3 regions of the Acetobacter sp. genome follow, and region 1 is predicted to be linked to each of the others. Evidence: riboswitches for the same ligand, from Rfam matches in the RefSeq annotation. Region 1 holds a riboswitch; each other region holds the start of a gene.
What was found. A riboswitch is a leader RNA that binds a small molecule or an ion and turns the genes downstream of it on or off. The one in region 1 is predicted to bind fluoride.
Positions count from the first base shown of each region.

Region 1 (3,780 bases):
TATGAAATGATTCATAGCGAGATCGAGTGCTCTCTGGATATTAGGGTCAAATTATTGCCTAATTTATATACCCACGATAATATGAAATCTTAAGATTTTGGTTTTCACTTGGGTGTAAAAGAAATGGATTTTAATCGAATTATTTATCCCGAGCGTGCGGAATATTTGAATGAGGGCACGTTCAGATCCTACAAAATATTCCTGAACCATTGGCAAACTTTATCAACGAAATTAAAATCAAATTTCGAAGAAGCACTTCTCCGTAGAGTAAGTAAGACACTTATTGTGTTTGGGGAGCAGAGTAGCGGAAAGACTCTTTTTGCCAATAAAATCACTCAAGATTTTATAAAAACATCGCAAGTATCTCAAGGTACTACAATTGATTATGATGAAGGAAACATTTGGCATCAAATTGTTTCTGGGTTCGGAAAAAATGTCAATCTGATACGTGAAAATACTACAAATTCAGCACTCATACAGATTGAAGATGACTCTAACTGGGTGAATAAAGTAAAGGAATTCTGCAAACATAATTCCAGTAGAACGTGCCTAATTATTGCTGATAATTGCGAAAGAGACTATTTCGTCCAAGGTATACGTGGAATGACAGACGAACAGTTTCTTCAAATTGGCCGGACACAAGAGATGATAGTGGCGTCCGCTCAACGCTTTGTTGCTCTATGTCGTACAGAATTACGTGGTGCTGTAATTGTCATGTTTACCAATGACGATATTTTTGCTTTAGCGTTCCAAGAAGAAGTTAATAAACAACACAAGGGGCTAGTTGAAACAACACAGATGCCCATGCCAGGAGCTCGTGAGAAAGAAACCGTTGTCCGAGTCAATACCAACCGTCTTAATCCATTTTCCTACTGGTATTGCTTAGATCGTGCTGGCGTCCCCGAAAAAAAGAATGTGTTTCATACAATATTAAGTGCAAAAGGATTCAAGGAAGTATTTGAAGCAGTAGATCAGGCCATTCAAAAGGCATCACCAACAAGAATTGGACGACCTCCCAAGAAGTGTCTATTAACACTTTTCGTTCTAACAAACCGCGACGATATAAGGGGTCTCGTCGATTCATTAGAACTGGGAGAGGTGGAGCACAATGTTAACGAGAATCAATTTATTGATGTTGTAACGTTTAAAGATGGATGGACGGATCTTTTTGATGTGGGTGACCAAAGAAAAGCAAGCTTACTCAAGTCGGAATGGAATTTCAGAATTGTTGTCGCTGGGAACCCGTTCACCTCGCTTCTATTGTCTAAACAGTCACCAGAGAATGCAAAAGCCATCATAGAGAAGTCTCTTAAGTATCACGGCCCTGGTACCCAAATTACAACTCTTGATACATATCGAGCCGAGTTCGATGGTTTGGTGACGATTTGCGGTAGAACCCCTTACATTCCGTTGGAGCAGTTCTGGGCCGCAGGGCAGCCTCGTTCATCGCAATACGAGCAGGCACTTAGAGAGATTTTTCCTGGCTACAATACCAACAGTACGGGCTTTCTCTCTTATCGTCCTGACCTAGTTATAGAACCTTATAACGTATGCGAATTGTCTCTAAGTCCTAACGATAATGACAGTTCAATCAACCTAGCAATAAAGCGAAAGTCATTAGTATGCGAATTCACCGCATCGAAGGACCTTACGTTGCCCTCGCTACAAACCTACTTGAACCGAAAGCTTTCAAACTATGTCGAGATTCTAGAGGAACAGTAGGTATAACCACTATCTCACTGGGGACAAGCGATTTATACTTACGAATTCGTCATCTAATTATTTTAAACTCTTAAACAGAGGTTTCTCCCTCGCTGCTGTTGCCGGGTTCCAGCGGTGGGGATTCTTATACCAACTGTTGACTGCTCGAACTCATAAGGGGATATGGGTGTTGCTGCCAATGTGGAGAACCAATAGGTTCGCGTTATTGATATGGATTTCAGCAAACAACGGTTGGTATTACTTTAGACGTCGATATCTCGCGCGCGACAGCTCACAGGCAGACAGGGAGTTTTTGGCTCAAGCGGCCACACAAATCGCAAACTTGCGATGTCTGCTTTGCAAAAGGGTTGTACAAAGTTGCCGTGGTCCGACACGAGGGCGGAAGCGGAATGTCTGGGCCTATTCGTCAAGCTATCAAAATTTCTTTTCCACTGACAGACTTATCATTGACATGAGGCGACAGATAAGTCGTAGTATCGCTTAACGGCAATGGACTCTGCCTGACTTCCTCTGGAAGTCGAACCGCCTGAAGGGCTGATGACTCCTACCTCGCCGTAATGGCACGTGAGGGAGGAGTGTGTTCAGGGTCATGGGTCGTTTTCCGCTGTTTCAGAATTCCATCGTAGTAAATATTCTCGCCGTTCTGCGCTGGAGCGGGCTTTTGCTGCCTATGGCAGCCTGCGTCGGCACGTTATGCGCCGTCTTCCTCTGGGCGCTCGATCATGTCACCGACTATCGCTTCGCCCATCCCGGCCTGCTGTGGTTCCTGCCGGTGGCGGGTGTAGCTGTTGGGTTGGCGTATCACTGGTTCGGGCGTTCCGCCGAAGGGGGTAACAATCTGATCGTCGATCAGATCCATGAACCGGGTGGCGGTGTGCCGCTGCGCATGGCGCCCCTTGTCCTGATCGCCACCGTCATCAGCCACCTGTTCGGAGCCTCGGTGGGCCGCGAGGGAACAGCCGTTCAGATCGGCGGCAGTATCGCATCCGGGTTTGCCCGCCTGTTCCGTCTGGACGACAGTGCAGTCCGCATCATCCTGATGGCCGGGATTGCGGCAGGATTTGGCGCGGTCTTTGGAACACCCGTCGCAGGTGCCGTGTTCGCCATGGAGGTGCTGAGTATCGGTCGTATTGACTACCGTGCCCTTGTTCCGGTCGCGGCAGCCGCAATCCTCGCGGATATGGTGTGTCATGCCTGGGGCATTCATCACGTCCCTTACAAGGTCGCGTTTGCCGGTTATCCTGATCTTTCCGGCCAGATCTTTCATACGGATCCGGTGCTTCTGCTGAAGGTCGGTGTGGCATCCGTCTGCTTCGGCCTGACCAGCCTGCTGTTTGCAGAGTCCGTTCACCGCCTCAGCCCGGTTTTCCGCACGCTTTGCCCCATTGCCTGGCTGCGTCCCGCCATTGGCGGCGTACTGACCATCGCGCTCGTCTTCATCGCCGGAACACGGGACTATCTCGGCTTCGGTGTGGTGGCAGCCACCCCGGATGGCGCTTCAATTCTCAATTTCTTCCATCCGGGTGACTATACGTGGAGCTGGTTGTGGAAACTTGTCTTCACGGCCGCCGCCCTGTCGACCGGCTTCAAGGGCGGGGAAGTCACGCCCCTTTTCTTCATTGGCGCCGGTCTGGGCCATACGCTGTCCACCCTTCTCGGCGTGCCGACCGATCTTCTCGCGGCTGTCGGATTTGTCGCTGTTTTCGCGGGAGCGGCCAACACCCCTCTGGCCTGTACCTTCATGGGGGTCGAGCTGTTTGGCGCCACGGACGTCATTTACCTCGCGACGGGCTGTTTCATTGCCTATCTCTGCTCCGGTCATTCCGGGATCTACCTTTCCCAGCGCATCGGCGTTCCAAAGGCCGCACATCCCTACATTACGGCGGGCATGGCGCTCCGGCAGGCCCGTGGCTTCATCGGGCGGCGGGTCCGGAAAACCGGCACCCAGACCTCCTCTGACCCAGCAACACAAACCGGAAAATAAGCCATGCACGAGACGCCCACCCTACTGACAGAACCTGCCGGTATTCTCCGGATTTTCATGACGTCCGCATCACG
Region 1 is NZ_JAKVME010000002.1:119,508-123,287, reverse strand. It holds gene LKE90_RS12290 (hypothetical protein) at 109-1,722, shown strand; fluoride riboswitch at 2,199-2,276, shown strand; gene LKE90_RS12285 (voltage-gated chloride channel family protein) at 2,312-3,706, shown strand; gene LKE90_RS12280 (hypothetical protein) at 3,710-3,780, shown strand, end outside.

Region 2 (3,780 bases), on a different contig from region 1:
CGCCGACCAAGGGCAAGAAGGGCACGCAACGCGACTTCACGTCCCGCGTCATCGACCTTGTCGCGCCGATCGGCATGGGCCAGCGCGCGCTGATCGTCGCGCCGCCGCGCACCGGCAAAACCGTGATGCTCCAGAGCATCGCCAGTTCGATCTCAGCCAATCATCCGGAAGTCTTCCTGATCGTCCTGCTGATTGACGAACGTCCGGAAGAAGTCACCGACATGGCCCGCTCCGTGCGTGGTGAAGTCGTGGCCTCGACCTTCGATGAACCCGCACAGCGTCACGTGCAGGTCACGGAAATGGTGCTGGAGAAGGCCAAGCGTCTCGTCGAGCACAAGCGCGACGTGGTCATCCTGCTCGACTCGATCACCCGTCTGGCCCGAGCCTACAACACCGTCGTTCCTTCATCGGGCAAGGTGCTGACCGGTGGTGTGGACGCCAATGCGCTCCAGCGTCCGAAGCGTTTCTTCGGTGCGGCCCGTAACATTGAGGAAGGCGGCTCGCTGACGATCATCGCGACCGCGCTGATCGACACCGGTTCGCGTATGGACGAAGTCATCTTCGAAGAGTTCAAGGGCACGGGTAACTCCGAACTCATCCTTGACCGCAAACTGGCTGACAAGCGCGTCTTCCCGGCGATCGACATCACCAAGAGCGGCACGCGTAAGGAAGAGATGCTGGTCGATCGCGCCACGCTCTCGAAAATGTGGGTGCTGCGTCGTATCCTCGCGCCGATGGGCACGATGGACGCCATGGAGTTCCTGCTCGACAAGCTGAAATACAGCAAGTCGAACAATGACTTCTTTGAAGCGATGAATAACTGATTTTTCAGCGCCTGATGGACTGATACCTGAAATGCCGTCTCCCTGAGACGGCATTTTTTGTGTCTGTATCTTTTGATGGAATGAAGCCTGTATCCGGAAAAGCACTGGCTCTTTAGCCATCCATTTCAACAGGTCTGGATCAGGGGAGATGTGCTGCGTTGTGAGATTCGCGACTCGGTCTTGAACGTTCCTGTTAATATTTACGAAGCATATCCGTGTTTTTTGCCATTTCCGACTGGAGCCGGTCCAGCTTAAATGGGCGCTTCGTTTCTTTCAAAAATCATGCTGGAAATAAACAGCCGTCCGGTTATTTCGGTAGAGGTTCATCGGTAATATGCGTGCGACATGTTGTCGGCGCATTTTTTGAAATACCGAGGTATTTTAGTGCTGTCATATAGATACGGACACACATCCCATCGACAGGATTATCTCCAAAACAATACCTTGATTACGAAAGCGGTCAATCTTTACCTTCCTTCCACTTCGCGAGATGGATGCGCTTGACGAAATACGATCATGCCTACAGACTTCGGACATAAGGCAATGGATTCTGCCTGATCTTTTCGAAGGTCGAACTGCCTGCAAAGGCTGATGATTCCTACCCCCGCTATAGAAGCATGGAGGAGGAGTCTGTTCAGAATCATAGGTCTTTTCTGGAAATCATCACGTTGAATCGCTGCCTGAACCGGCAGCCCGCAACCATTTCCCGGACTCTGAAAAGATCCAGATTCCAACTGATTTTTTGTTTTGTCCGTAAGATGGATGGTCAGGTTTTCAGGTAATGACAACCTTATCTGGGGAAAGTAGTCATGCGTATTCTCGTCATTCTCGACCGTCCTGAGACAGCGCTCCTTACGCTGGAAACGGTTGGCCTTCTTATAAAAAAAATCCCTGACTGTGCTATCAAGATCCTTCATCCACGTCTGGCTGCCGATCCAAAATTCCAGTCACCGGACGAAGGCATCCCCAGCGCCGATGACACGACACACTTTGAAAATGAAATGGCTGCTCGATCTGCTGCGCTGCTCAGAGTCTTCAAAGAATGGCGTGCGATTTCATCCCCATTGGAAAAAGCTGAATGGTCTGAAATCTCAGGGATTCCACGTGCGATCGTCGCCGAACAGGCCGCAATGGCCGACCTGACGGTTCTGGGACGCCCGCTTTCTGATGATCCTGATTATGTCAGGCAGGCCTTTGACGGCGCCCTGTATGACGCGCAAGCAACGGTTCTCATTACACCTCTCCAGCGGAAGCAGACTGTGGCAACCCGTCCGGTGATTGCCTGGCATCCGTCAGCCAGTCTGGAGCAGCTTGTCATCGAGGCGCATCCGCTGCTGAAGCAGGCTGCCCACGTCACGGTCCTTATTGGCGAAGAGCGGGAGAATGAAGAACAAACGCCCGATATCGTCCACGAGCTTCGTTCCGGGAATATTCCTGTTTGCGTAGAACGTTTTATCATTCCCCCTTCCGGTGCTGGAGAGGAAATCAGAAAACGTGCGCTCGCCGCAGGCGGCGACCTGCTGGTCATGGGAGCCTATACCCACTCGCATTTTCTCGAATGGCTTTTCGGCGGTGCAACGCAGGATATCCTCGCACACGACACGCTTCCCATTCTCACACATCACTGACCGGAGACAAAACGGGACATGCCCACAACCATATTACCGACGATCCTGATTGCACTGGGCGGCGCTGCCGGAACCCTGCTGCGATACTGGGTCGGCCTCGCAATGACGCGCTGGAGTCAGTCTCTCCCCTGGGGAACTATCCTGATCAATGTGACCGGTTCCTTCGCCATCGCCTTTTTTGCCGCGCTGACCGCCGGTGGAGGGCGCCTTCAGGTTTCCGACACGGCGCGGCTGGTGTTCATGGTCGGCCTTTGTGGGGGATATACAACCTTCTCCTCATTCAGCCTCCAGACTCTGGACCTGCTGCGCAATGGCGCTCCTGAACGGGCGCTCCTGAATATCGGATTGTCTGTGGCGCTCTGCATGATGTCCGTCTCGGCAGGATATTTTGCCGCACAGGCCCTCAATGCGGCACATCCACCTGCCGGATAGGGACGAGCATTTTCGCTCATGCGTCGTTGAGCCGGTGATTTCTGCCACAGCAGGACCAGAGGGACACACGCCTTCACCTGAATCAAACCTGCGAGCCGGAAAAACGATTCCCCCCTGAAATCAGAGCAGATTCATCAATCCTTGTCGGAGAGCTGACAGGAGGAACGGACGTCCTCACGATACGTTTGAGGGGAGAGGGAGAAGCTTTTATGAACGACGTTCAAAAATATATTGCCAACAGGGTGCGGGTGCGCTATCAAAATTGAACATCGTTCATTAACTAGACCCACACCAGAGCAACCCTTCTCCGGAGCCGGTATATGACCGCTTCTCTTCTGACACAGCGCCGCTTTCTTCCGCTGTTCATCAGCCTGTTCGCCTCCTCGCTCGGAGATACGCTTCTGCGTAATGCTCTGGCCGCACTGGTTCTCTGGACAGTCTCAAACGGAGCGCCGTGGATCGTGGCGTTTGCAGCCGCTGCATTTGTTCTCCCCGCTGCTTTCCTATCCGGTCTCGGAGGAGAACTTGCGGACCGGATGGACAAGTCCCGGCTGATCCGCATTCTGAAACTGATTGAAATCCCCATCGCCTTTCTGGCGGCAGCCGGGCTGATGACCGAGAACGTTCCTCTCGTCCTCGGCGCTCTGGCAGCATTCGGGGTGGTCGCATCACTCTTTGCGCCCGTAAAATACGGTATCCTTCCAGATCATATCGAAGCCGAGCGTCTGCCCGTCGCCAATGCGCTGGTTGAAGGCGCGGTCTTTGCCGCCATCCTGATCGGTTCCGTGGTCGGCACGGTGCTGACCGGAAAGATCGGAGCGACCGAGGCAGGTGTCTGCATCGTCGGACTGGCCTGTCTTTCGTGGCTGAGCGCACGGACTATTCCCGCGTCTCCT
Region 2 is NZ_JAKVME010000003.1:14,855-18,634, forward strand. It holds gene rho (transcription termination factor Rho) at 1-824, shown strand, start outside; fluoride riboswitch at 1,355-1,432, shown strand; gene LKE90_RS14280 (universal stress protein) at 1,634-2,452, shown strand; gene crcB (fluoride efflux transporter CrcB) at 2,471-2,884, shown strand; gene LKE90_RS14290 (MFS transporter) at 3,205-3,780, shown strand, end outside.
Region 2: linked by a shared signal. The riboswitch ahead of LKE90_RS14280 (universal stress protein) and the one ahead of LKE90_RS12285 (voltage-gated chloride channel family protein) in region 1 are both predicted to bind fluoride.

Region 3 (3,780 bases), on a different contig from region 1:
ATGAACGCATTCCATGCCCGCACAGTCAGCGCGCAAATCTCACTCGGCAGCATGCGTGTCCGTGAAATCGCCGCATGCTTCCCAGTCACCGGACGCTGATCTCGCGGGCGATCTGCGGCGCACGAAACGCCCAGTGCCGTGAACGCGGATCCCGGATGATCACATCCCTGCCGGTTTTCGTGTTCCGGACGACAGATGCGAAATTGATGACATTCGATGCCATTGGAGCGTCTTTCAGGTTGAGCACTGGCCGGTGCGGTGCGGCGCTTCGTCGCGAAGACGGTTCGCCAGCAACCAGGCTAGTTCACCTTTATCGCGCTGATCGTCATCTCGCTGTTGCTGGATGAGGCAGGGTATGTCCCAGACCGGCGCCAATGAAGAAAAGGGGCGTGACTTCCCCGCCCTTGAAGCCGGTCGACAGGGCGGCAACCGTGAAGACAAGCTTCCACAGCCAACTCCACGTATAATCACCCGGATGGAAGAAATTGAGAATTGAGGCACCATCAGGCGTGGCCGCCACCACACCAAGACCGAGATAGTCCCGTGATCCGGCGATGAAGACGAGCGCGATGGTCAGTACGCCGCCAATGGCGGGACGCAGCCAGGCAACAGGGCAAATCCTGCGGGAAACGGGGGTAAGGCGGTGTACGGACTCCGCGAATAGCAGGCTGGTCAGGCCAAAGCAGACGGCTGCCACACCGACCTTCAACAGCAACAGCGGATCCGTATGAAAGATCTGGCCGGAAAGATCAGGATAGCCGGCAAACCCGATCTTGTAAGGGACGTGATGAATACCCCAGGCATGACATACCATATCCGCGAGGATTGAGGCCGCCGCGACCGGAACAAGGGCACGGTAGTCAATACGGCCGATACTCAGTACTTCCATGGCGAACACGGCACCCGCGACGGGTGTTCCAAAGACCGCGCCAAATCCTGCCGCGATCCCGGCCATCAGGATGATGCGGACCCCGTTGTCGTCCAGACGGAACAGGCGGGCGAACCCGGATGCGATACTGCCGCCGATCTGAACGGCTGTTCCTTCGCGGCCCACCGAGGCCCCGAACAGATGGCTGATGACGGTGGCGATCAGGACAAGGGGCGCCATGCGCAGTGGCACACCGCCACCCGGTTCATGGATCTGGTCGACGATCAGATTGTTGCCCCCTTCGGCGGAACGCCCGAACCAGTGATACGCCAGCCCGACAGCTACACCTGCCAGAGGCAGGAACCACAGCAGGCCGGGATGGGCGAAGCGATAGTCGGTGACATGATCGAGCGCCCAGAGGAAGACGGCGCATAACGTACCGACACAGGCCGCCATGGGCAGCAAAAGCCCACTCCAGCGCAGAACCGTCAGACTATTGGCTACAATAGAATTTTGGAAAAACGGAAAACGACCCATGACTCTGAACACACTCCTCCCTCACATGCCACTATGGCGAGGTAGGAGTCATCAGCCCTTCGGGCGGTTCGACTTCTTTAGAAGTCAGGCAGAGTCCATTGCCGTTAAGCGATACTACGACTTATCTGTTGCCTCATGTCAATGATAAGTCTGTCAGTGGAAAAGAAATTTTGATAGCTTGACGAATAGGCCCAGACATTCCGCTTCCGCCTCATCTCGGTCATGAGAACTGGTTTCGCGTTTTCCAGAAACTGGACGTAGCGACGATCCTATTTGCACATCGCGCCTTGAAGCCTGTCCATCAGATCGACCGCATTCTGAACGGTATCCGGAAAAACCGCGGCCTCGAGCGCTTCCTCGACCCGCATCATCGCTGCATTCGCGGCCTCCGCCTTGGCATATCCATCAGACGTCAGACGTGCGAGCTGGCGACGACCGTGACGACTATCCTGCCGACGCTCTACCAGCCCCGATCCTTCCAGTTTCGCCAGAACGCCCAGCATCGATTGCGGAGTGACGAAAGCCCGCTCCGCCAGATCCGCATTGGTCTGATCCGGTCTCACATTCAGCTCGGCGAGCGCCGCATATTGGGCGGGACTGAGCCCCAATGGCCGCAGCACCTCTTCCATGCTCCGGTGTAGAGCATGCTGCGCAAGCTTAAGTCGATACCCCAGCAGCGGAATCATGTCTTTGGTCATTGAAATATAAGGCGCCTTATATTATATTAGCCTCCTGATACTATCATCCCATGCCACGGAGGCAATCATGCCCAGACTGACCGGCCCGGATTTCATCGCCATCCAGACAGAAGACCTGCAAGCAGCCAGAGCCTTCTATGGAGACAGGCTGGGCCTGCCTGTGCTGCAGGAAACGCCCCAGACGATCGTTTTCGACAGCAAGCCCGCTCCCTTCGCGGTCAGAAAGCCGCTGGTCGATCTGGAAGCTGTCCAGGGAAAACTCGGCTGGGGCATCGCTCTGTGGTTCGGCTGCGATGACGCCGATGCACTGCATGAGGAATTGAAGGCGGCAGGGACGAAGATTGCCTTTCCGCCGAAGGACGGCCCCTTCGGGCGGTATTTCGCGTTTCGCGATCCGTTCGGCTACACGATCACGGCGCACACGATATGACGACACACTACTGGATCGGCGTCGCGAGCCGTGATCACGTCAAAGCGGCCGAGAATGGCGGGTTTTGCCAATTCTGCCATGGCCGGGATGCTCCTGCCCGCCAGCTCTCGGAAGGCGATGGCCTCGTCTATTATTCGCCGCGCGAACGCATGGGGGATGGCGCACCTCTTCGCGCCTTCACCGCGATCGGAAGGGTGCGGCCGGGCAAAGCCTATCTTGCGGATCAGTCTGAAGGTTTCACCCCCTGGCGCCGCGACGTCGCCTACCAGCACGCGATCGACATAGGTTTGGAAGCTGCGGCCGTTGATCGGACCATCCAGTACCATGGGCGCTACGATGCCGGTCAGCCGTAACCCGGCGATGAACGTCGTGGTTTTCCAATGTCCATGCGGCACAGCGGAGCGCAGTCTCTGGCCACGTAAACACCGTCCGTAGCGCCGAGCCATATTGGTGGAAGCCCAGCTTTCATCAATGAAGACCAACCGCGCCGGGTCGAGATCGGGCTGGGCATCGAACCACTCCTGTCGTCGTGTCAGGATGTCCGGTCGCTCCTGTTCCGCCGCGTGAGCGGTCTTTTTTCCATGTGATCTTATGACGCGTGAAGAAACGCCACAGTGTGCTGATTGCGAAGTGATGCCCGTCCTCAGCCAGTCGGGCACGGATTTCGGACAGGGTCAGATCGTCCTTCTCCGCAATCAGCACGGGAATACGCTCTGCCTGCGCCTCAATCCGGTGAGACAGACGATCCCCGCCACGCAGTCTGGCGGCAGGACTGCCGATCGTGTCTGCAAGAGCGCACCAGCGAACCGCACTTGCCGGACTGACGCCAAACCGTTCAGCCGCCTGACGGCGTGAAAGACCATTCGATACAGCCGCAACAACACGCTCGCGGAGATCCAGAGACAATGTGCGTGATGACATCCATAACCGGCCTCCCATCCCGGCGATCACCTTGAATCAGATCACCACCATTTTGGGAATCCCCAACGATTCAATCAGGGCAGAAAATGCTCTAGTGAACCCATCAACGACTTGGCTGCGTCCGCAGGGAATGGAGGCACGATTGCGTTCAGATCCGTATCCCCTGTACAGGTGTTCGAATTCCACGACACTGCCGTGGCACACGGGGGCACGTCGATTGAGGGGGCACCGGGACCGCGCAGTAGCAACATGAGGCTCGTCAACCTGACCTACGTCCGCGATCCCGACGGCAACAAACTTTGCGCCATTTACCGCAACTAGCTGCC
Region 3 is NZ_JAKVME010000001.1:1,891,597-1,895,376, forward strand. It holds gene LKE90_RS08395 (hypothetical protein) at 86-223, opposite strand; partial or broken gene LKE90_RS08400 (chloride channel protein) at 350-1,405, opposite strand; fluoride riboswitch at 1,441-1,517, opposite strand; gene LKE90_RS08405 (MarR family winged helix-turn-helix transcriptional regulator) at 1,675-2,103, opposite strand; gene LKE90_RS08410 (VOC family protein) at 2,171-2,533, shown strand; gene LKE90_RS08415 (EVE domain-containing protein) at 2,530-2,886, shown strand; partial or broken gene LKE90_RS16485 (IS630 family transposase) at 2,857-2,979, opposite strand; gene LKE90_RS08420 (hypothetical protein) at 3,002-3,454, opposite strand.
Region 3: linked by a shared signal. The riboswitch ahead of LKE90_RS08400 (chloride channel protein) and the one ahead of LKE90_RS12285 (voltage-gated chloride channel family protein) in region 1 are both predicted to bind fluoride.